Regions from separate parts of the Streptomyces sp. NPDC087263 genome, predicted to be linked through region 4. Evidence: riboswitches for the same ligand, from Rfam matches in the RefSeq annotation. Region 4 holds a riboswitch; each other region holds the start of a gene.

Region 1 (3,466 bases), on a different contig from region 4:
GGAGCGCAGCTCGGCACCGAGCTTGCGGCGGCGTACTGCGGGACCGTTCTGCATGGCCGTACTCCTTACTCCTTCCGGGCCGCCCAAATACGGTCCTCCGTCGCAGAGTTCACCGCTTCGAGCGACAGATATATGCATATCTCGGTGGATCGCACCCGTGACAGGCCTGGTAATGGCAGTCTGGCGCGAAGCACCAGTCCGGGACCGTACTCGAACCATCCGCTCCGTGTCGGACCCCGGTCCCGTGGGAAAGGGACGACCGCGCCATGGCAGACCACCAGGAAGCATCCGTCACTCTGCCGAGCGATCCAGCCTCGGTCTCCGCGGCCCGGAAATTCGTCGCCGAAGTGCTGGCGGAATGGGGCCTGCCGAGTGACTCCGAAGTCGCCGACACCGTACGCCTGATCGTGTCCGAACTGGCCACCAACGCCGTTCAGCACACTTTCGGGCAATCACCCACCTTCAGAGTGGACGTCCGCCTCGACCGGGACGAACACCTGCGCCTCGGCGTCACCGACAGCCACCCACGATTCCCCAAGCGACTGCCCGCCGCCGTCCAGCAGGACAACGGGCGCGGCATGGTGATCATCCGCTGGCTGACCGCGGAGTGCGGCGGCAGACTTACCGTCCGGCCCACCCGTGAAGGCGGCAAGACCATCTCCATCGAACTGCCCTGGACGGCGCCGGCCGAGCCGGTGGTGACAGCCGGGGGGCCACAGGAGTCCTGAGGGCCGTGGAGACGGGCAGTGGCACCGTGCTCACTCTGCGGGGTCCGATCCTCCTCCTCGGCCCTCTGTGGCGGACGTGACGTAGCGCCGCACCAGCCGGGGCAGGACGCCCCACAGCATCAGACAGACAGCCAGAGTCCCCGCGCCCGCGGCGATCCCCGCGCCGCGCCCCAACGTCACGTCGACGACGAGAAGCACCGATCCGGTGAACGCCAGCATCAACACATACAGACCGACGTGGGTCAGCGACGAGGCGACCCGCACGATGGCGGGTTTGGCGTTCTGCTGGAACAGCGCCCGGTGCAGGGCGGCGGGCGCCGTGAAGAGGGCGGCGGCCAGGAACGCGAGCAGCAGCGTCGTGACGTAGATGGCCCGCTGCGTCGTGTCGAGCGACGGGAAGCGCTGGGTGAAGGCCAACGTCAGCAGGAAGGCGAAGAGGATCTGCACGCCGGTCTGTGTGACCCGCAGTTCCTGGAGCAGCTCGGCGAAATTGCGGTCGGCGCGCTCCAGCGGCTTCTCGTCGCGCTCCGTGCGGGGGCGTTGTTCCACCATGGCGGGCGAGTAACCGGTTCGTCCCGTTTCAAGCCCTGTTTCACGTCCCGTGGGGGTGACGGCGTGCGCCGTCACCCCCACGGACGGGTCAGCTGACCCGCCCGTACCAGACGCTCTTCGTCCAGATCTTCTGGAGCTTCACGAACTCCCCCGACTTCGGGGAGTGCCAGATCTTTCCCTTCCCGGCGTAGATGCCGACGTGGTACACGCTCCGGCCCGAGTGGAAGAACACCAGGTCTCCGGCCTTGCGTTTCGAGGCGGAGACGTGGTGCGTCTTGTTGTACTGCGCCGCGGCCGTACGAGGCAGCTTCTTGCCCGCCTTCTTGTACGAGTAGAGCGTGAGCCCGGAGCAGTCGAAGCGGCGCGGCCCAGCGGCCCCGTACTTGTACGGGGAGCCCTTCTTGGAAGCCGCGACGTGAAGTGCCTTCGTCGCCAGGGTGGCCGCCTCGGCGTCGGATGCGACGCCCGGGACCACGAGGCTGCCGCCCACGGCGGCGATGGTGAGAGCCGAGGCCGTCCCGGCTCTCGTCCACAGCGACGGGACACGATTGAGCGCAGTCATGCGCAACCCTTCGTCAACCGCCTGTGAAGGATGACCTGTCGGATTCGGGCTGGCGAAGTAGCCCGGCCGCGTGGTGCGGCTTCACCCCAAGGACCGCCCGGATCTCTCCGGCGGCCCGTCGTGCTGGGTCCTCCACTCCTGCCGATGCACATCTGTCGACCGGTCATCCGGGCGGCGGCAGGACTCGGCGTCCGCCCGGACCGCCCCGCCGGTGCGGCGGGGGCTTGTCGTCGGAAGGGATCTTCACGCATCGATGTCGGAAAATCCGAGCGGAATCGGTGATTTGTGGGCTTACTCACCACTCACCCGTTCGGGTGGACACCCGGCCGTTCGAGCGAGTGTCCAGAGGTCCGACGACGCCCGTACCAGCAACGGAGGGCTCAAGTACGCATCGACGCTACGCGCGTTGCGCAACTTCTCCGCGCCGTTGGAAGGACCCGTGTCTACGCCAACCGGGGGTACACCATTCGGACCGTTTGAAGCCCGGTCCGGACACCTCGCGGAGGGGCGTGTACGGCGGCCCGGGGGCGTGGGCGCGTCAACGGACCGGTGTGTGTGGCGACCCCGGGGGTGGGCGCGTCAGGGGATCGGTGTGTGTGGCGACCCCTGGGGTGAGCGCGTCAATGGACCGGCGTGTGTCGCGGCCTGGGGGCGGCTGCGTCAACCGACCTGCGCGGCTGCGTCAACTCTCGACAATGGGCGGCAGGGTGACGCGGGCCGCCCGCCGCTCGCCGTCCAGGACGCGCAGCGCCTGTGCCAGGGTCGGGGCGTGCACCTCGCTCTCGCCCCGCTGATGCATCAGCGTGAGGGCGTCCCGCAGCGCCGTCGCCTTGGCCACCAGCGCCTGAGCGGCCCTCAGGCCTCGGTAGGTGTCACCGGGGCGGGCCGGGTTGATACGGCCGAGCAGGTCGACCACGTCCAGGTAACGGTCTATCAACTCGGCTTCCGCGCGCGTCAGTGCGGGCAGCGGGGGCAGTTCGGGTGGGAGCATCGGCCGCTCACCTCGCGCCGGGTGTGGGCCGAGGAGCCTTGCGGCTCGGGATGACCCCGTCGATCAGCCCGTACGCCAACGCCGCCGGCGCGTCCAGGATCTTGTCCCGTTCGATGTCCGCGGCGACCCGCTCCGGACTCTGACCTGTGTGCCGCACGAGCATCTCCTCCAGCATCCTCCGAGTACGCGTCAACTCCTCGGCCCGGATGGCCAGATCAGAAGCCTGCCCCTGGATCGGCTCGGGAAACGACGGCTGGTGGATCAGGACACGGGCACCCGGCAGGGCGAGCCGCTTTCCCGGCGTGCCGCCCGCCAGCAGCACGGCCGCTGCCGACGCCGCCTGCCCGAGGCAGATGGTCTTCACGTCACAGGCGACGAACCGCATCGTGTCGTAGATGGCGGTCATCGCGCTGAACGAGCCGCCGGGGGAGTTGATGTACAGCGAGATGTCCCGGTCCGGCTCCCGGTGCTCCAGGTGCATGAACTGCGCCATCACGTCGTTCGCCGAGGTGTCGTCGATCGGCGTCCCGAGGAACACGATCCGCTCCTCGAACAGCTTCGAGTACGGGTCCAGCGTCCGCTGGCCCGAACTCGTGCGTTCGGTGAATTCGGGCAGGGCATAACGGGCGGACG
Region 2 (3,466 bases), on a different contig from region 4:
CTCGGCGACCTCCTGCCACCCCAGCGCGGACAGCCGCATGCCGAGCACCGTCGTCGCCGCGACGGCGGTGAGCGCGGGGGGCGTGCTCGCCTCCGTCGCCCAGCGCGACCGGTCCCGTACCAGCCGTACGACGAAGTCCGCGGCGAGCGCGAGCCAGGCGACGGACGTCAGGGCCAGTGCGGCACGGGACAGCGTCTCGTAGCCGGTCAGATGCAACCCGAGCGAGATGATGCCGGTCGCCATGACGGCGGCACCGGCGGCCGGCGGCCACTCGGCCCACCAGGTGCGGAGCTGGGAGATGGCCGGCATGGGCCCGATGCCAAGGATCTTCGGGCGGGTTGCCCGCGGGGCACGCGCGCGCGGGATGAGGAACGGGAGAGGAAAACGCGGGGCACGCACGCGCGTGGAACACGAAAACGTGCTCCACGCGCGTGCGTGCCCCGCGGAAGGTGTCGCGCGGGCGATGGGTTACGCGGGCCGTACCACGCTGTGGATGGCCGACTCGCCGTCGTAGAAGATCGACTCCTCGCGGACGTACGCGCCCGGCTTCGGGGCGTGGATCATCATGCCGTTGCCCATGTAGAGGCCGACGTGGCTGACGTCGCCGTAGAAGAAGACCAGGTCGCCGGGCTGGGCTTCGGAGAGGGAGACGGTCGTGCCGGCGGTCACCTGGTCGTAGGTGACGCGCGGGAGGATGACGTCGGCGGCCCTCCAGGCGGCTTGGGTGAGGCCCGAGCAGTCATACGAGCCGGGGCCGGTGGCGCCCCAGACGTACGGCTTGCCGACCTGACCGCGGGCGTACGAGAGGGCCTTGGCGGCCTTCGTCGCGTACGCGGCGTCGGCGGCGGTGGCCGAGCCGGAGGAGGTGCCGGTCGTCGCGCTCGACGACGACTCCTGGGCCGCCTGTGCCGCGGCGGCTGCCTGCTGCTGCGCCAGCTCCGCCGCCTTGCGCTCGGCCGCCCTGCGCTGCTCCTCCTCGATCGCGGCGAGCCGCGCCTTCTCCTCGACGGTCAGCTGCGAGAGCAGCTCGCGCGCCTTGGCGAGCTTCTGCTGGACGTCGGTCTTGGACGCCTGTAGGGCGTTCTGCGAGGTGGTCAGCGTCTCCAGGCTCCGGGAGGCCTCCGTACGCGTCTCGGTGGCGGCGGCCTGCTCCGTGACGTAGTCGTCGACAGCCGCCTTCCGGCGGTCGGTCAGACGGCTCATCAGCTGGGTCTGGTCGAAGTAGTCCTGCGGATTGTCCGCCAGCAGGAGGGAGGCGGCGTCGGGGGTCGCGGCCCCGGTGCGGTACTGCGTCGCGGCGACCGAGCCCAGCTCCTCACGCGCGGTGTTGAGCTTCTCCGTGCGCTGGGCGACGTCGTCGAGGAGGGTGTCGACCTTCTTGCGCTGCTTGGTGGTCTTCTCCTTGGCCGCGTTGTACTTGTCGGTGGCCGATTCGGCCTGCCGGTAGAGGTCGTCGACCTTCTTCTCGACCTCTTCGAGGCTCGGCTTGGACTCTTCGGAGGGCGCGGCGTTCGCCGTCTGGGAGAGCAGGGCCACCGAAGTGAGGGCCGCCGTGGCGAGAGCGGGGGCCGTGCCCGCCACGCGCGAACCCGGGAACCATTTGCGTTGCGACGCCAAGGGAGGCGACTCCTTCCATCATCCGCCTACCGGGTTAGCTGTCGGGTTCGGGCGGGTGGTTCGGAAGGGTTGCCCTACGGTCTCTGCCCGACAAGGCAGTTGGACCGATTCACCCCAAGTTCGGTGGGTCCCCGGTTCCGGCTGCCACGAGGGCGCACCGAATTCGGCGGAGGCCACCGCGGCCCGGCGACGTTCGCCGGTGGGGGTCGGGCGGCCTGATCAGCACGCTAGCCAACTCGTGCGGCTTCTGTGAAGGTTGATGTTCGAAATGCCCGATACATTTTCGTGACCTTAGTCATGAGGTTCGTCACCCCTCGTCAATTCGGCGGGATATCGGGTGAGTTGCGCGGAGGGCGATGTCCTCGCTCTCTTTCGGGCGGTCGCGGCGGGGTGCCGCCCCGGCGGGCGTCGCCGTGAACTCGTACGGCTGGAATGTGCACGGGCGGGAATGTGCACGGGCTGGAATGCGTACGACGGGAGGGTGCATGGCGGGGAAGGCGTGCGGTTTGGCCTGGCTGGTCGCAGGCTGTAACGGTGCGGTTCCGGAGGGCCGTCGGGTCTGAGGGCCCCTCGGCCGCTGAGTACCGTCACGAGTTCTGGTCGAGTTTTCGGGGTGGCGGCGGGGTGTCAGTGGGGCCGCCTAGACTCGGAGAGCGATGAGCAGCCTCTTTGATGACAGCTTCCTGGCGGACCTCAAGCCCTCGGCGGCCCATGAGGAAGAGCCCCCGCCGCCCGAGGACGGGACGGCCGAGCCGCTTCCGGACGACCTGTTCGGCGGCCGCTTCGACGTGCCGCCGAGCCGCGACGCGTACTACCGCGACGGCGCCCCGCGCCCCGTCGTGGACGCGGCCGCGCTCCTGGACGGGCTGAACGAGAACCAGCGCGCGGCTGTGGCGCACTCCGACTCCCCCCTGCTCATCGTGGCCGGTGCGGGCTCCGGCAAGACCCGCGTGCTCACGCACCGGATCGCCTATCTGCTGGGCGAGCGCCATGTCCACCCCGGCCAGATCCTCGCGATCACCTTCACCAACAAGGCCGCGGGCGAGATGAAGGAGCGCGTCGAGCACCTCGTCGGCCCGCGCGCCAACGCCATGTGGGTGATGACCTTCCACAGCGCGTGCGTACGGATCCTGCGCCGCGAGAGCAAGAGGCTCGGCTTCACCTCGTCGTTCTCGATCTACGACGCCGCCGACAGCAAGCGGCTCATGGCCCTGGTCTGCCGTGACCTGGACCTCGATCCGAAGCGTTTCCCGCCGAAGTCCTTCAGCGCCAAGATCTCGAACCTGAAGAACGAGCTGATCGACGAGGAGGACTTCGCCGCCCAGGCCACCGACGGTTTCGAGAAGACCCTCGCCCAGGCCTACGGGATGTACCAGTCGCGGCTGCGCGAGGCCAACGCGCTCGACTTCGACGACCTGATCATGACGACGGTCAACCTGCTGCGCGCCTTCCCGGACGTCGCCGAGTACTACCACCGCCGCTTCCGGCACGTCCTGGTGGACGAGTACCAGGACACCAACCACGCGCAGTACGCCCTGGTGCGCGAACTCGTCGGCACCTCCGAGCACCCCGTGGACGTCCCGCCCAGCCAGCACGACCTGCCGCCCGCCGAGCTGTGCGTCGTGGGCGACGCCGACCAGTCGATCTACGCCTTCCGCGGTGCCACCATCCGCAACATCCTCCAGTTCGAGGAGGACTACCCGAACGCGACGACGATCCTCCTGGAGCAGAACTACCGCTCCACCCAGACGATCCTCAGCGCGGCCAACGCGGTCATCGAGCGCAACGAATCCCGCCGCCCCAAGAACCTGTGGACGAACGCGGGCGCGGGTTCGAACATCACCGGCTA
Region 3 (3,466 bases), on a different contig from region 4:
CCGCGCCGATCGGGGCGATCATGAACTCCTGGATGTCCACGTTCGAGTCGGCGTGCGACCCACCGTTCAGGATGTTCATCATCGGAACGGGCAGCAGGTGCGCGTTCGGGCCGCCCAGGTAGCGGAAGAGGGGCAGGTCGCTGGCCTCGGAGGCGGCGTGCGCGACGGCGAGGGAGACGCCGAGAATGGCGTTGGCGCCGAGCGAGCCCTTGTTGTCGGTGGCGTCCAGGTCGAACATCGCCTGGTCGATCAGGCGCTGCTCGGTGGCGTCGTAACCGACGAGCTCCGGGCCGATCTGCTCGATGACGGCGAGGACGGCCTTCTCGACACCCTTGCCGCCGTAACGGTTGGGGTCACCGTCACGCAGCTCGATGGCCTCGAAGGCTCCGGTGGAGGCGCCGGACGGGACGGCGGCACGACCGGTGCTGCCGTCATCGAGGCCGACCTCGACCTCGACGGTGGGGTTCCCTCGCGAGTCGAGGATTTCCCGGGCTACGACGACGTCGATGGACGGCACGAGCATCTCCTTCAGAATGTGACGCGGGTACGCGGGACTGTGGCAGCCCCGCGTAGATGAGCCTAACCGGCTCCGAGGGATCGGCCAGCCGGTCTACCCCCTCTTGTGCAGAACTGAGAGCACATATTGTTCCCGAACGGAACAAAAAGGCGGGGAAGAGGGTGACGATGGCGGGACCGGTGCCGGAAATGAAAAGCCCCGCCCCGGTGCGTACGGGGGAACACGCACCGGAGCGGGGAGCCCGTGGGGGACGGGGGTGACCCACACGAGGCCTTCAGTATGGAGACCACGTATGGGAGCGGGCTGTGGTTCAACTGCGAGCTACCTGTCAGTCGCCGGCCGACCGCCGTCGGCCGACGACCCCGGCCGTCAGCTGAGGTGCAGCTGCTGACCCGGGTAGATGAAGTCCGCGTCGTCGATGATGTCCTTGTTCAGCTCGAACAGCTTCTGCCAGCCGCCCTTGACGTTCTTCGCCTCGGCGATCTCGCTGAGGGTGTCGTCCTTCTTCACCTTGTACTCGCCGTCACCCTTCTTGACCGTCTTACCGGTCGGGGTCTCGACGGTCTCCTTCTTGGCGGTCTCCCGCTCCGAGGAGCGCGAGGCACGCTGCTCGTCGGTCCCCGAGCTCGGTGCACTCGGCGTGCTCGGCGTGCTCGGCGTGCTCGGCTGCGAAGGGGTGGTGCTGCCGGCGTCGTTCGCGGCGTTCGACAGGCCCGTGCCGCAGGTCGGCCAGGCGCCCTTGCCCTGAGCGGCGAGAACCTTCTCGGCGACGGATATCTGCTGGGACTTGGAGGCCTGGTCGGCGGAGGAGGCGTACGAGCTGCCGCCGTACGCGGACCAGGTGGAGGAGGAGAACTGCAGGCCGCCGTAGTAGCCGTTGCCGGTGTTGATGGACCAGTTGCCACCGGACTCGCACTGGGCGACGGTGTCCCACTCGGAGGTGGTGGCGGCGGAGGCGGTGCCGGCCGCCATCAGCGGAGCGGCGACGGCGACGCCGGTCACTCCGGCGAGCGTGGCGATACGGGTGACCTTGGACGGGCGACGGTGCTTGCCCTTGCACGAACGCAGCATGAAGTGATCCCCTCACCGACGCCTACGAGGTGAGCTGTCGGGTTCGGGCGGGTGAGTGCCCGGTCGCGCACCCTTCGGTGCACGGCTTCACCCCAAGCCACTCCCGGTCAACTACCGGGCGCGGCGCTTACCTTGGGTCCCCCGCTCCTGCCTACGGCGCTTGACGCGACGACTGTTCCCGTACGGCCGCTGGCAGGATTCGGCGTTGCGACCGTCGGGGCTCACTGTGGCGAGCGGTCACGACCGTAGGCAGGCGATCGGCGGAATATCAAAGACGATCAGGGGGTCTGAGATCCATCTCTCATTCTCACCAAACTGGACATTCCATGGCGAACCATGACGCGAACTCCCGCTGCTTTTCACCCTATTCAGCACCAACTGCCAGGCTCTGACCGGGGAGGATGAGGTCCGCGTCGGCGCCGACCGTCTCCTTGTTCTCGTCGTACAGCTGGGTCCATCCGCCGTCGAGGCCAAGGGCGTCGGCGATGACCGAGAGGCTGTCGCCGGCCTGGACGACATAGGAGCCGTCGACGACGGTGCGGGCCGTGTCGGAGTCACGTGAGGCGTGCCGCCCAGAGGCGGCGTCGTCCGTACCGCCGTCGGTCGCACCCTCGGTGGCGGTGTCACCACGGTGACGCCCGGCGGTCGCCTCGTCCTCGGGCGCACTCGAAGAATCGTCGGCCTGGGCGGACTTGTCCGATTCATCACTGTTCGTGGCGCTTGGGTCGGCGCTCGCGCTCGCGCTCGCCTCCGGAGCGCCGGAGTTGGTGGAGCTTCCGGTGTCCTCGGTTGCGTCCGCGGAGGGCGAGGCGGACGGGGAGGCGGACGGGGAGGCGGACGGGGAGGGACTGGCCGATGCGGACGGGTCCGCGGAACCGGGCGTGGCCGACGGCGAGTCGGCCGCCACGCCCGTGTCGACCTCCACCGAGGCGGAGTCCTTGCTGAGCCCGGAGAGGGGTCCGCAGGTGGGCCAGGCGACAAGCCCCCGGCCGTCGAGGATCTTCTCGGCGACGGCTATCTGCTGCGAGCGGCTGGCCTGGTCGGCGCTCGGGGCGTACTCGAGGCCGCCGTAGTTCTCCCAGTCCCACTGGGTCACATGCAGCCCGCCGTAGTACCCGTCACCGGCGTTGTCGCTCCAGGCGGCACCCGTCTCGCACTCCGCGACGCGGTCCCAAGTAGTGGTGTCGGCCGCGCTCGCACTCGCGGCACCGAGCAACGGGATCGCGATCGCCGATCCGGTCACTCCTGCCGCAACAAGGAGAGCCGGGGCCTGACGGGGGCGACGATGGCGGCCGTTCCCGGAGAGCATGCGGAAGCCCTTTCATGTGACAGCAGGTGACTACAGCGACATACGGCGACGCCAGCCGACGTCTGCGACGCATGATCCGCGCTGTTCGTCGAACGTATCCGCACGCGAACGCTTGTCACAAGTCGATGCAGCGTAGATCACGTGAAGATCACAATGTTGATAGATCGTCAGCTTTCCGCAACCCCCGAACCGCCTCAGGCCCGCTCGGCGGACAACTGGAGCGGAGCCGTGAACTCCACTGGAACCGTACGCAATCCATGCATAATGAGCCCACCGCGTCGGTGCAAATCGGCGGAATCCCTTGCGAGTTGGAGGCCGGGAGGCGGGTGGTCCGGCCTCCCCGGCGCAGGGAGGCGGGGTACGCCGAATTCGGTGAGGTATGCAGGGCCACGGAGTGTCACGAAACGAGTCGGCCGCAGACCCGGCACTGGGTTTGGCTACTGCCGCGCCCACGTGCCCTCAGCGGCCACACTGCGGACCACGGACGCCGGGGCGGCAAGGCATGGGCGCACCAGTTGAAGGGAAATTGCACAATTCGGCGATCTCACCCGCGCAACACGGCGCCCGGT
Region 4 (3,466 bases):
GGCATGTTCGGGATCTCCTGGGGAGGCTTCAACTCCCTCCAGATCGCGGCCCTCGCACCCGAGCCGCTCAAAGCGGTCGTCACGGTCTGCTCGACGGACGACCGCTACGACAACGACGTGCACTACATGGGCGGTTCCGTCCTCGCCGTCGACATGCACGCCTGGGCGGCCACCATGCTCGCCTTCGTCGCCCGCCCGCCGGACCCGGTGCACGTCGGCGAGGTGATGTGGCACGACCTGTGGGTGAAACGCCTGGCGGCGGTGGAGCCGTACCTCCACACCTGGCTGTCCCACCAGACCCGGGACGCGTACTGGAAGCACGGCAGCGTCTGCGAGGACTACGGCGCCATCCAGGCCGCCGTCCTCGCGGTGGGCGGCTGGCACGACCCGTACCGCGACACGGTGTTGCGGCTGGTCGAGAACCTGCCACCGGATCGCGTACGAGGCCTGATCGGCCCCTGGTCGCACCAGTACCCCGACCGGGGCCTGCCGCCGGGCCCCGCGATCGGCTTCCTCCAGGAGACCCTGCGCTGGTGGGACCACTGGCTGCGCGACGGGGACAGCGGAGTGATGGACGGGAACACAGGAGTGATGTCCGAGCCGCTCCTGCGCTCGTACGTCATGGACGCGCACCCTCCGGCAACGGTGTACGACACCTTGCCGGGCCGCTGGGTGGGCGACGAGGTCTGGCCGTCCCCCTCCGTGACACCCATCTCGTACGGCCTCCGGGGCGCACCGGTACTGGTCCGCTCGCCGCAGCACACGGGTGTCGACGCGGGCCGCTTCTTCCCCTTCGGGAACGACGCGGATCTGCCGCCGGACCAGCGGGAGGAGGACGGACGGTCGGCGTACTTCGAGTTCGAAGTCCCGGAGGAGACATGGGTGTTGGGCCGCCCGAAGGTGCGATTGCGACTGACGTCGGAGGCTGAACGCGGCCAAGTGATCGCCCGGCTCTGCGACATGGCCCCCGACGGCTCCTCCACCCTCGTCACCCGAGGCGTACTGAACCTGTCGGCGCGCCATGGCCGTGACCGGGCGGTTCCCTGGAAGCCGGGCTCCACGGAGGACGTGGTCTTCGAGCTGAACGGCATCGGTTACTCGTTCCCGCCCGGTCACCGGATCCGGCTCGCGGTCTCCTCCGCGTACTGGCCCTGGATCTGGCCCCAGCCGGGCTCGGAGGCGGGCTTCACCCTGGACCCTGCGGGCAGCGCACTCGAACTCCCCGTACGGGCAAGGCAGTCGACGTTCCCGATCGCCTTCGAGGAGCCGGAGGAGTCCGCACCCCTGGGAGTGGTCGTGCCGGCGACTCTGGACGAACCCCGCCCCGAACGCCTCGTCGTGCGCGATGTGGCCAAGGGCGAGTGGCGCCTCGAAGTCGACCCCCACTACGGCGGCACCCGCGTCTATCCCGACGGTCTCGAATTCACGGAGGACGCGCTGGAGACGTACACGATCAACGAGTCGGATCCGCTGTCGGCCCGCACGCGCTCGACGTGGTCGATCCGGCTGCACCGCCCGGAGTCGGCATGGGACGCGAGGGTAGAGACCCGCTCCGAAATCACCTGCGACGGCGATGACTTCATCACCTCGAACGAGGTGATCTGCCGGGACGGGGACGAGGTGGTTTTCCACCGGACGTGGGAGAAGAGGATCCCGCGGACGGTGGGGTAGCGCTGCGGTCGGCAGCCCTCGCGGGTTGCCCGTATTGCACCTTGATTGCCTGCGGTGCCGCTTTGTTCATGCTTGGTCGCGTGAAATGAGTCACGTCCACACAAGATCGACGTCTCGGTCCGTCTCGGAATGCCTCACAATTGCCCATTCGCGAAAGGCAAGTTGAGTTTCATATTCCGGACACAATCGGGCGATTCACCCTGTTGTGTGTGCAGGCGAAAGCGATCTACGGCGTCAAATCGGGCCTTGTTCCAGACATGTGCTCTCGCATACGTTCACGTCGATCCAGGTGGAACGCCGAATCCTGCCGCCGCCTGGAACCCCACCCATCCACACGCTCACGGCAGGAGCGGGGGACCCAGGTAAGCCGCCGATCCGGACACCGGAACGGCTAGGGGTGAAGCCGCACCCACCCATGCGGCCGGGCAGCTCCCGCCCGAACCCGACAGCTCACCTCGCAGGCGCCGGAGAGGAATTTCGTCATGCCCGCACGAGGCAAGCACCGCCGCCCCAGGACCAGCAACCTCACCCGCGGCATGGTCGCCGCCGGAACGGGCGGAGCCGCGCTCGCACTCCCCCTGGTGAGCGCGACCGGCGCGCACGCCGCCACCGCGACCAGCGTTCCGGCTCAGGCAACCGCCGCGACGAAGGCCGCTCCGGCCGCCGTCCCCGACGTCAAGCTCGTCACGTACAAGGTCGTCTCGGGCGACACCCTGTCCAAGATCGCGCGGGAGCACACCAAGGACGCCGGCTGGCAGGCGCTCTACAAGGCCAACGCCGCGGTCATCGGCTCCGACCCGGCGCTGCTTCGCCCGGGCACCACTCTGACCGTGGGCACGACGAAAACCACCCAGACGTCCACGAAGTCCGCGGAGTCGACCGCTTCGACCACCAAGTCCGCGGCGGTTCCCGCGACCTACAGCAACGATCTCGACGGCTGGATCAAGGAATCCCTGGCCGTCATGGCCCAGTCCGGGATTCCGGGCACCTACGACGGCATCTACCGCAACATCATCCGCGAGTCCGCGGGCAACCCCGCCGCCATCAACAACTGGGACTCCAACGCCGCCGCGGGCACCCCCTCCAAGGGCCTTCTCCAGGTCATCGACCCGACCTTCGCCGCCTACCACGTGGCCGGCACGTCGATGGACCCCTACGACCCGGTCGCGAACATCACGGCGGCCTGCAACTACGCCGCGGCGAAGTACGGCTCGATCGACAACGTCAACGGGGCCTACTGACGGGGCAGTTCGGACGTATGACTGTGGGTGGTGTCTGCCCCGGGCAAGCGGGCGCCCGGGGCAGACACACCGCCGACTGAGCAGCCGTACCGACAACCGCCCGCCAACCGGGCAGCCGTAGCGACACCCGGGCACGGGCACGGGCACCCGGCAGCTGTACCGACCACCGGGCACAGGCACCCGGGCAGCCGTACCGACAACCGGGCACAGGCACCCGCCAAGGGCAGACGCACCGACAACCGGGCGGGCATCCGAGCCGAACACCCAGGGCCGCTAGCCGAAGAGCCGCTCCAACACCACCGCGATCCCGTCCTCCTCGTTCGACAGCGTCACCTCGTCCGCCATCGCCTTCAGCTCCGGGTGGGCATTGGCCATGGCCACGCCCCGCGCGGCCCAGTCGAACATCGGGATGTCGTTGGGCATGTCGCCGAAAGCGATGGTGGCGGAGGAGGTGAGGCCGAGGTGACGGGCGGCGAGGGCCAGACCCGTCGCCTTGGTCACGCCGCATGGCTGGAGTTCGACCGTCCCCGGCCCCGACATGGTGACGGTCGCCA

The links. Region 4 has a riboswitch for cyclic di-AMP ahead of ACIPC1_RS35335 (LysM peptidoglycan-binding domain-containing protein). Riboswitches for the same ligand answer to the same signal wherever they lie in the genome.
Region 1: linked by a shared signal. The riboswitch ahead of ACIPC1_RS33460 (C40 family peptidase) and the one ahead of ACIPC1_RS35335 (LysM peptidoglycan-binding domain-containing protein) in region 4 are both predicted to bind cyclic di-AMP.
Region 2: linked by a shared signal. The riboswitch ahead of ACIPC1_RS30295 (NlpC/P60 family protein) and the one ahead of ACIPC1_RS35335 (LysM peptidoglycan-binding domain-containing protein) in region 4 are both predicted to bind cyclic di-AMP.
Region 3: linked by a shared signal. The riboswitch ahead of ACIPC1_RS29275 (transglycosylase family protein) and the one ahead of ACIPC1_RS35335 (LysM peptidoglycan-binding domain-containing protein) in region 4 are both predicted to bind cyclic di-AMP.

Annotation. Positions count from the first base shown of each region.
Region 1 covers NZ_JBIUYT010000012.1:168,104-171,569, forward strand. Annotated here, with positions in the region: gene ACIPC1_RS33445 (helix-turn-helix domain-containing protein) at 1-54, opposite strand, end outside; gene ACIPC1_RS33450 (ATP-binding protein) at 267-728, shown strand; gene ACIPC1_RS33455 (DUF6328 family protein) at 759-1,280, opposite strand; gene ACIPC1_RS33460 (C40 family peptidase) at 1,369-1,842, opposite strand; cyclic di-AMP (ydaO/yuaA leader) riboswitch at 1,846-2,010, opposite strand; gene ACIPC1_RS33465 (hypothetical protein) at 2,525-2,833, opposite strand; gene ACIPC1_RS33470 (ATP-dependent Clp protease proteolytic subunit) at 2,841-3,466, opposite strand, start outside.
Region 2 covers NZ_JBIUYT010000010.1:138,507-141,972, reverse strand. Annotated here, with positions in the region: gene ACIPC1_RS30300 (tellurite resistance/C4-dicarboxylate transporter family protein) at 1-309, opposite strand, end outside; gene ACIPC1_RS30295 (NlpC/P60 family protein) at 469-1,617, opposite strand; cyclic di-AMP (ydaO/yuaA leader) riboswitch at 1,625-1,796, opposite strand; gene pcrA (DNA helicase PcrA) at 2,274-3,466, shown strand, end outside.
Region 3 covers NZ_JBIUYT010000009.1:393,848-397,313, reverse strand. Annotated here, with positions in the region: gene eno (phosphopyruvate hydratase) at 1-523, opposite strand, end outside; gene ACIPC1_RS29275 (transglycosylase family protein) at 887-1,588, opposite strand; cyclic di-AMP (ydaO/yuaA leader) riboswitch at 1,593-1,757, opposite strand; gene ACIPC1_RS29270 (transglycosylase family protein) at 1,953-2,897, opposite strand.
Region 4 covers NZ_JBIUYT010000013.1:264,920-268,385, reverse strand. Annotated here, with positions in the region: gene ACIPC1_RS35340 (CocE/NonD family hydrolase) at 1-1,671, shown strand, start outside; cyclic di-AMP (ydaO/yuaA leader) riboswitch at 1,957-2,150, shown strand; gene ACIPC1_RS35335 (LysM peptidoglycan-binding domain-containing protein) at 2,154-2,912, shown strand; gene ACIPC1_RS35330 (HAD family hydrolase) at 3,186-3,466, opposite strand, start outside.